4 regions of the Xanthobacter sp. 126 genome follow, and region 4 is predicted to be linked to each of the others. Evidence: predicted binding sites of a transcription regulator. Region 4 holds the regulator's gene; each other region holds the start of a gene.
What was found. The regulator LexA, encoded in region 4, represses DNA repair genes until DNA is damaged. The targets are predictions, from matches to a motif close to TGTTCNNNNTGTGTTCNG.
Positions count from the first base shown of each region.

Region 1: def (peptide deformylase) is a predicted target of LexA. The motif match lies at 958-975, and genes of this name have one in related genera.
Region 2: uvrA (excinuclease ABC subunit UvrA) is a predicted target of LexA. The motif match lies at 1,009-1,026, and genes of this name have one in related genera.
Region 3: XAN126_RS0106665 (UvrD-helicase domain-containing protein) is a predicted target of LexA. The motif match lies at 673-690, and genes of this name have one in related genera.

Region 1 covers NZ_JAFO01000001.1:476,353-478,551, reverse strand. The annotation lists gene rmuC (DNA recombination protein RmuC) at 1-912, opposite strand, end outside; gene def (peptide deformylase) at 1,013-1,531, shown strand; gene fmt (methionyl-tRNA formyltransferase) at 1,569-2,199, shown strand, end outside.
Region 2 covers NZ_JAFO01000001.1:2,780,925-2,783,123, forward strand. The annotation lists gene ssb (single-stranded DNA-binding protein) at 281-844, opposite strand; gene uvrA (excinuclease ABC subunit UvrA) at 1,288-2,199, shown strand, end outside.
Region 3 covers NZ_JAFO01000001.1:1,425,841-1,428,039, reverse strand. The annotation lists gene XAN126_RS0106675 (cupin domain-containing protein) at 1-325, shown strand, start outside; gene XAN126_RS0106670 (hypothetical protein) at 402-635, shown strand; gene XAN126_RS0106665 (UvrD-helicase domain-containing protein) at 772-2,199, shown strand, end outside.
Region 4 covers NZ_JAFO01000001.1:2,590,860-2,593,058, reverse strand. The annotation lists gene glp (gephyrin-like molybdotransferase Glp) at 1-255, shown strand, start outside; gene lexA (transcriptional repressor LexA) at 414-1,124, shown strand; gene XAN126_RS0112360 (ComEC/Rec2 family competence protein) at 1,245-2,199, opposite strand, start outside.

The sequences.
Region 1 (2,199 bases), 2.1 Mb from region 4:
GGCCTGCACCACCTGCACGGCCAGCATCAGGAGCGATGGCGAGACCAGGATCACGCGCTGGCGATAGGCCTCCTGCACCACGCCGTCGAAATGCTCGCTGATCTCGGCATAGACGGATTCGGACGGCACGAAGATCAGCGCCACGTCCTGCGTCTCGCCGGGGATGAAATAGCGCTCGGCCACGTCATAGACGTGCTTCAGCAGATCGTTGCGCAGGCGCTGGCCGGCGGCCTTGCGATGCTCGGGGGACGGCGCCTCCCGGAAGGCGGTGACGGCCTCCAGCGGGAATTTGGAATCGATGAGCAGCGGGCGCGCATCCCCCGGCAGGAAGATGGCGCAGTCCGGACGCTTGCCGTTCGAGAGCGTGTACTGGAAGGCGAAGCTGCCGCGCGGCAGGCCATCGGCGACGATGGCCTCCATCCGCGCCTGCCCGAAGGCACCACGCGCCTGCTTGTTGGCCAGCGTCTCGCGCAGGGAGACCACCTGCGCTGAAAGATCGCCGAGCGTGCGCTCGGCCGTCTCCACCATCACGAGACGCTCGGCGATGCGCGTCAGGCTCTCATGGGTGGCGCGGGCGGCGGTGGAGAGGGTCTCCCCCAGCCGGTGGGAGGTCTGGTCGAGCCGGTCGGAGACGGCGCGGGCCAGCTCGCTCTGCCTTTGGGCGAGGATCTCCGTCATGCTCTGCACGCGGCCGGCGGTCTCGGACTGGACACGGACCAATTCGCGCAGGCGACGGTCCATCTCGTCCCGCCGCAGCGCTTCCTCGGCGACCACGGCGGCGCGCGCCCGCGACTGGCGCACGAGGCTCACCAGCACCAGAAACAACAGCAGCGCCAGCACCGCCGCGGCGACCGCAGCCGCCTCGGCCACGGTGAAGGGCCGCCCGCCGAAGGTGAACAGCACAACCGGCATGCCTTGCTCTTGCGTGAACCTTCTCTTCTTACGTGATTCTCTCGCTTGAACAAACGGCGAACATGTTGACCTATGCGGCAGCTTCGCTTATCTCGCTCGAATGACGATCCGGCCTATCCTCATCATCCCCGAGCCCAAGCTGCGCACGCTTTCCGATCCGGTCGAGAAGATCGACAACGAGGTGCGCAAGCTGGTGGAGGACATGTTCGAGACCATGTACGACGCCCCCGGCATCGGGCTGGCGGCCATACAGGTGGGCGTGCAGCGCCGCGTCATCACCATCGATGTCGCGCGCGACGGCGAGAACAAGAAGCCCATCGCCCTCATCAATCCCGAGATCATCGCCGCCTCGGAAGAGACCTCCGTCTATAGCGAGGGCTGCCTCTCCATCCCCGAATATTACGAGGAGGTGGAGCGCCCGGCGAAGGTGGCGGTGCGCTTCCTGGACGTTGAGGGCAAGACGCGGGAGGTGGAGGCCGAGGGCCTGTTCGCCACCTGCGTGCAGCACGAGATCGACCATCTCAACGGCGTGCTCTTCATCGATCACATCTCCAAGCTGAAGCGCGACCGCGTCATCAAGAAATTCACCAAGCAGGCGAAGCACAAGGCCGAGGCCTGATCCCGCCGCGGCGGGAGATCACGGGACACGAGGGTCCATGCGCATCGTCTTCATGGGTACGCCGGATTTCGCCGTGCCCACCCTCTCGGAGATCGTCGGGCGCGGCCACGAGGTGGTGGCGGTCTATACCCGCGCCCCGGCCCCGGCCGGTCGCCGCGGGCTCGACCTCACGCCCTCCCCCGTCCATGCGGTGGCCGAGCGCTTCGGCCTGCCGGTGTTCACGCCCAGAAGCCTGAAGGGCGAAGAAGCAGCGGACGCCTTCCGTGCCCATGAGGCGGACGTGGCGGTGGTGGTGGCCTATGGCCTCATCCTGCCGCAGGCCATCCTCGATGCGCCGCGCCTCGGCTGCCTGAACCTGCATGGCTCCCTGCTGCCGCGCTGGCGCGGCGCCGCCCCGATCCAGCGGGCCATCATGGCCGGCGACAAGGAGACCGGCGTCGCGGTGATGCAGATGGAAGCGGGGCTGGACACCGGCCCCGTGGGCCTCGTGGAGCGCATCCCCATCGGCCCGGACATGACCGCCGGCGAATTGCATGACCGGATGATGGTGATCGGCGCCGACCTCATGGGCCGGGCGCTGGCTGCGCTGGAGCGCGGCGGGCTCGGCTTCACGCCCCAGCCGGCGACCGGCGTGGAATATGCCGCCAAGATCGAGAAGGCGGAGACCC
Region 2 (2,199 bases), 190 kb from region 4:
ACGCCAGCAAAACCCCGTTGGCGGACGTAAATTTACACTATATAAATCAATGGGTTATGCGGACCATCTCGCAGGTCGCCGGACAATTTGTCGGTTTTGCGTCAGATGGGCCCGCGAACGCCGCCTGAAGCGGCCGGAAACGGGGCCTGCGACGGCACGACAAAAGCCCGCCCGCGCCATGCGCAGGCGGCGACTTTCCGTGAGCCGATCAGCAACAAAGCTAGGGCGGCCAGCACCAAGACCGGCCGCGCCGCCCCGTCCTCAAATCCGAAGGCGCGCCTCAGAACGGGATTTCGTCGTCGAGATCGGCCGCGGGGCGTCCACCACCCGAACCGCCGCCCAATCCGCCGCCAGCCGGTGCCGGACGGCGCCCGCCGCTGGAACCGCCGCCGCTGTAGCCGCCGAAGCTGCCGCCTCCGCCGCCCATGGGGCTGGCCGAGCCGAAGTCGGAGCCACCGCCATATTCGTCCGCGCCGGAGCCGGCGCCGCCGCCCTCACGGCCGTCGAGCAGGGTCAGCTCGCCGCGATAGGGGCGCAGCACCACCTCGGTGGTGTAGGTCTCGCGGCCGTCCTTCTCATATTTGCGGGTCTCGAGCTGGCCCTCGATGTAGACCTTGGAGCCCTTCTTCAGGAAACGCTCGGCGACGCCCACGAGATTCTCGTTGAAGATCACCACCCGGTGCCACTCGGTGCGCTCGCGGCGCTCGCCCGAGGCCTTGTCGCGCCAGTTCTCGGACGTGGCGATGGACAGGTTGCAGACGCGGCCGCCGTTCTGGAACGACTTGACCTCCGGGTCGCGGCCCAGATTGCCGACCAGGATCACCTTGTTGACGCTGCCGGCCATCCCGCTCTCCCTCGTGCCGTGTTCCGCCGTTCCGCAGGCCGCCATTGCGACGCGCCGCGAATCCCGCACCCTACCGTCCCCGCCGGGCCATGCGACCCCCGACGCGGCTTTATCCCCATGATGAACCGCCGCTGGCCGCCATGCGTAACAGCTCATGGCTTAAATGTTCACGTTGTGTTCCTAACCGACTTCCCCCAGACTGGCAAGAGCATCGGCGCGCTCTATCCGAGTCGCCCCGCTCTTTTTGGGTGGCGCCCTTTGGAGTTCGCATTATGTTCTCTTCCGCATCGCACAAGGTTCACTACATTTCCGAGAGTTCATGAGCACGTTCCCCGGCGCGCTGCGCGGCTTTCCGGCCGCTGGCGTGCTCGCCGCTGCAAGGGCGGCACGATCGTTTCTCAGGCCCCGACCCCTTTTTGCGCCGCAGGCGCCAGCGGATGTCCATGTCTGATCGCGCAGCCTCCCCGCGTCCCATCCCGCGCCGCGATGCCCGCACCCTCTCGGTGCGCGGCGCGCGCGAGCACAATCTCAAGAACGTGGACCTCGAAATTCCCCGCGACAGCCTGGTGGTGTTCACCGGCCTGTCCGGCTCGGGCAAAAGCTCTCTGGCCTTCGACACCATCTATGCGGAAGGCCAGCGGCGCTATGTGGAAAGCCTCTCCGCCTATGCCCGCCAGTTCCTGGAGATGATGCAGAAGCCGGACGTGGACCAGATCGACGGTCTCTCGCCGGCCATTTCCATCGAGCAGAAGACCACCTCGAAGAATCCGCGCTCCACGGTCGGCACCGTCACCGAGATCTACGACTACATGCGCCTTCTGTGGGCGCGCACCGGCGTGCCCTACTCCCCGGCCACGGGTCTGCCCATCGAGAGCCAGACCGTCTCCCAGATGGTGGACCGCACCCTCGCGTTGCCGGAGGGCTCGCGGCTCTATCTCCTCGCGCCGGTGGTGCGCGGCCGCAAGGGCGAGTACCGCAAGGAACTGGCCGAGTGGATGAAGAAGGGCTTCCAGCGGGTCAAGATCGACGGCACCTTCCACGAGATCGCCGAAGCGCCGGCCCTCGACAAGAAGTTCAAGCACGACATCGACGTGGTGGTGGACCGCATCGTGGTGCGCGCGGACCTTGCCCAGCGGCTCGCCGACAGCTTCGAGACCGCGCTGGGCCTTGCGGACGGAATCGCTGTGGCGGAGTTCGCCGACGAGAAGGATGAGGCGGGCGATCCGCGGCGCATCATCTTCTCCGAGAAGTTCGCCTGCCCGGTGTCCGGCTTCACGATTTCCGAGATCGAGCCGCGGCTGTTCTCCTTCAACAACCCCTTCGGCGCCTGCCCTGCCTGCGATGGCCTCGGCGTG
Region 3 (2,199 bases), 1.2 Mb from region 4:
CGTGCATGAATGGTATCAGGATCGCACCGGCGCCTTTTCGGCGGGGTTCTGGGCCTCGGCACCATCGGAGATCGAGGTGAGCTATGACGAGGACGAGTTCTGCGTCCTCGTGGAAGGCACCGTCGAGCTGACGGACGCTTCGGGCCATACGGAGACCTTCCATGCCGGCCAGTCCTTCGTCATCCCCTCGGGCTTCAAGGGGGTGTGGAAGAGCGTGACCGCAGTCCGCAAGTTCTACGTCGTGCATCTGCCCGTGGCGCCGGCCGCCGATCCCAAGGCTGCCCCCACCCTGCCGGATGCCGCCGCCGACCTCGCGGGAACCTGAACACCGCGCGGGGAACCCCGGTCCACGTGGGCCGGTTGACCTTCCGAAATGACCGTCTCGGAAGGAGGCTCAAACCATGTCGATCCGGCTGCAACTCGCCGCCATGCTGTTCATGATGATCCAGGCGGTCACGTTCTTCGCCGCCCTTCTGGGGCTCCTGCTGTCGCCGCTGGCGCGCGAGGCCATGGGCCTGATGCCCTTCGTGGTGCTCGGCTCGTCGATCGTGTCCGCGCCGCTGTCCTGGTGGCTGGCGCCGCGGCTTCGGGCGCGCACTTGGCGGCGCGAAGGCACCGCCGAACTGCTCCGGTAAGGGCTCGCCTGCGGCCAAGCTCGCAATCCGGCGCGCGCGATGCCATTTTGTTCCCTTGAGCGAATCACGCGCACCGAGACCTTTTGCATTGAGACCGCCTGAATCCCCGCGCCGTCCGGGCCACGAGCCCGGTGGAGTGCCAGAGCTTCCCGGCCTGAAGCCCGGCGGCATCGCCGCGCGTGCGCGCGCCGCCATCGCCCCCGCCGGGCCGCAGGCGTCCTATCTTGCCGGCCTCAATCCCGAGCAGCGCGAGGCGGTGGAAACGCTGGACGGCCCGCTGCTGGTGCTCGCCGGCGCAGGCACGGGCAAGACGCGCGTGCTCACGGCCCGCGTCGCCCATATCCTCGCCTCCGGCCGCGCCTTCCCCTCGCAGATCCTCGTGGTGACCTTCACCAACAAGGCGGCGCGGGAGATGAAGGACCGCATCCACGGCATGGTCGGCGACCAGATCGAGGGGATGCCCTGGCTCGGCACCTTCCATTCGATCGGCGTGCGCATCCTCAGGCGCCACCATGAGCTGGTGGGGCTGAAGAGCGGCTTCACCATCCTCGACACGGACGACCAGATCCGCCTGCTCAAGCAGCTCCTCGCCGCCGAGAATATCGATGAGAAGCGCTGGCCGGCGCGGCTGCTCGCCTCCACCATCGACGGCTGGAAGAACCGCGGCCTGTCCCCGAAGGACGTGCCGCCCGGAGAGGGCGCGGTCTTCGCCAATGGCAAGGGCGGCATGCTCTATGCCGCCTATCAGGACCGGCTGAAGGCACTGAACGCGGTAGATTTCGGCGACCTGCTGCTGGAAGGCATTCGCCTGTTCCGGGAGAACCCCGACGTGCTCGCCGAATACCACCGCCGGTTCAAGTACCTGCTGGTGGACGAGTATCAGGACACCAACGTCGCCCAGTATCTCTGGCTGCGCCTGCTGGCGCAGGGCTCGAAAAATGTCTGCTGCGTCGGCGACGACGACCAGTCCATCTATGGCTGGCGCGGCGCCGAGGTGGACAACATCCTCCGGTTCGAGAGCGATTTTCCCGGCGCCAAGGTCATCCGGCTGGAGCGCAACTACCGCTCCACCGGGCACATCCTCGCCTCCGCCGCCCATCTCATCGCCCATAATGAGGGGCGGCTGGGCAAGACGTTGTTCTCCGAGGGCGACGAGGGCGAGCGCGTCAGCGTCACCGGAGCGTGGGATTCCGGCGAGGAGGCCCGCGCCGTCGGCGAGGAGATCGAGGCGCTGCAACGCGCCGGGCATCGCCTGTCGGAGATCGCCATCCTGGTCCGCGCCTCCTTCCAGATGCGCGAGTTTGAAGACCGTTTCGTCACGCTCGGCATGCCCTACCGCGTCATTGGCGGCCCGCGCTTCTATGAACGGGCGGAAATCCGCGATGCGCTGGCCTATCTGCGCTGCATGAACTCCACCGCCGACGATCTCGCCTTCGAGCGCATCGTCAACGTGCCCAAGCGCGGCATCGGCGATGCCACGGTGAAGCAGATCCATGATGTCGCCCGCGCCGCCGGTGTGCCGCTGCAGGAAGCCGCGCGTGTGCTCACCGAGAGCGAGGAGCTG
Region 4 (2,199 bases):
GATTCCCGCCCCGGCCCCGAGACCGTGCCGGCGCGCCTCGCGGCGGACCTGCCGCCCAACGACGTGCGGCGCGATTTCATGCGCGCGACCCTTGAGCGCCGGGCGGACGGCTCGATCCACGCCATTCCCTGCGCCTCGCAGGACAGCGCCATGCTGAGCATTCTTTCCGCCGCCGACTGCCTTCTGGTGCGCCCGCCATTCGCCCCGGCGGGCCGCGTCGGAGACCCCTGCGAGATTATTCCCTTCGCGGATTGAGCCCTTAACGGAGCCTTCACCACTTGCGGAACACAAAAGGAACAGATAAAGACTGTTCATGATTTGTTTCGCGGCGCGCCGGGCTGGATGCGCCTTGAATCGGGACCGGCCGAGAGTGCCTGTTCCGCGGCGGTGCGTGCAAGGAACGGGGCCAGGGAATGCTCACTCGGAAGCAATATGACCTTCTGCGCTTCATCCATGAGCGGCTGAAGGAGACCGGTGTTCCCCCCTCCTTCGACGAGATGAAGGAAGCGCTGGACCTGCGCTCCAAGTCCGGCATCCATCGCCTGATCACCGCTCTGGAAGAGCGCGGCTTCATCCGCCGCCTGCCCAATCGCGCCCGCGCGCTGGAGGTGGTCCGCCTGCCCGACAGCGTGGCGCCGGGCCTCGCCTCCGCCCGGTCCGCAGGCCGGGGCTTCTCGCCCTCGGTCATCGAGGGCAGCCTCGGCAAGGTCCGCCCCGTGGCGGAGGATGACGAGGCGGGGCAGGTGGTCTCGGTGCCGGTCATGGGCCGCATCGCCGCCGGCTCGCCCATCTCCGCCATCCAGAGCCGCAGCCATACGCTGAACATCCCGCCCGAGATGCTGGGCTCCGGCGAGCACTTCGCCCTCGAGGTGCGCGGCGACAGCATGATCGAGGCCGGCATCCTCGACGGCGACACGGTGCTGATCCGCAAGTGCGATTCCGCCGACACCGGCGACATCATCGTGGCGCTGGTGGACGACGAGGAAGCCACCCTCAAGCGCCTGCGCAAGAAGGGCGCCTCCATCGCGCTGGAGGCCGCCAATCCGGCCTACGAGACCCGCATCTTCGGTCCCGACCGCGTGCGCATCCAGGGCCGCCTGATCGGCCTCATGCGCCGCTACTGATCCTCATTTCTCCCGCGGGAGATCCGGGACGGGGTGAGGGGCGCGGTGGTCCACGCTCAACGGGCGCCTGCGCTTTTTTGAAGGCGTTGCCCCTCACCCCGACGCCTTGCAATTGTCGTATCAGGGAGCGGTGGCGTCGGTCTGCGGATCGCCTGCATCGACCGCCCCTCGCTCGGGTGCGAGGTCTGGCGGCAGCGGCGCCATCCACGGCCGGGACACTGAGGGGCTGCGGCTTCGCTCGGCCACGAGGGCGCCATCGCGCAGGGTGAAGGCTAGCGTTCCCGTCCGTGCGAGTTTTTCCGGTGTCAGCACCTCGGCCGGGCAGGCATGGGGCGGGGCATCGCGGGTGACGACCATGCGGGCATTCAGGCAGTCCGCCTCCAGGCTCTCGGCGCGCCGGGAGACGGCGATGGTGCCGCCGCCGGGCAGAGGCGCAGTGCAGCCGAGCGGGTCGCACATGAAGGCGGAGGCGAGGTCCTTACTGCCGGCCGTGCGGCGATCACCCTCCCGCGTCAGCCATTGCTCCACCACCAGCTTCTGGCCCGAGGCGCCGAGCACGGAAAGCCGCCCATCCGGCATCCGCACCGCCACCGTCTGCGCATCGGGCGCGATGAGGAGGTCCGGCTTCAGCGGCGTTCCCGCCACCAGCGCGGCGAGGCCGAAGGGCACCAGCGCCGCGAGGGTAAGCACGCCGCGCAGCAGGCAGAGGGCCAGCAGCGCGAGGGAGAGCCAGAGCAGCGTTCCGGCACCGATGAAGGCAGCGCGGATGTCGGCCCCCGGCAGCGTGCCCACCCAGTCGGACACCGCCGTCATGATCTCGATGCCCCGGCCCATCACCGGCCAGGCCAGATGATCCCAGCCGAACGGCATCAGCAGCACGCCCGCGAGCCCCGCCGGCATCACCAGGAAGGAAACGGCCGGCATCGCCGCTAGATTGGCGAGAAGCCCATAGGGCGCCACCCGCTGGAAGTGGAAGATGCCATACGGCGCCGTCGCCAACCCCGCCACCAGCGAGGTGAGCGCGGTGCCGGCCACCAGCACCGCCACCCAGGACAGCACGGCTCCGGCGATGCCC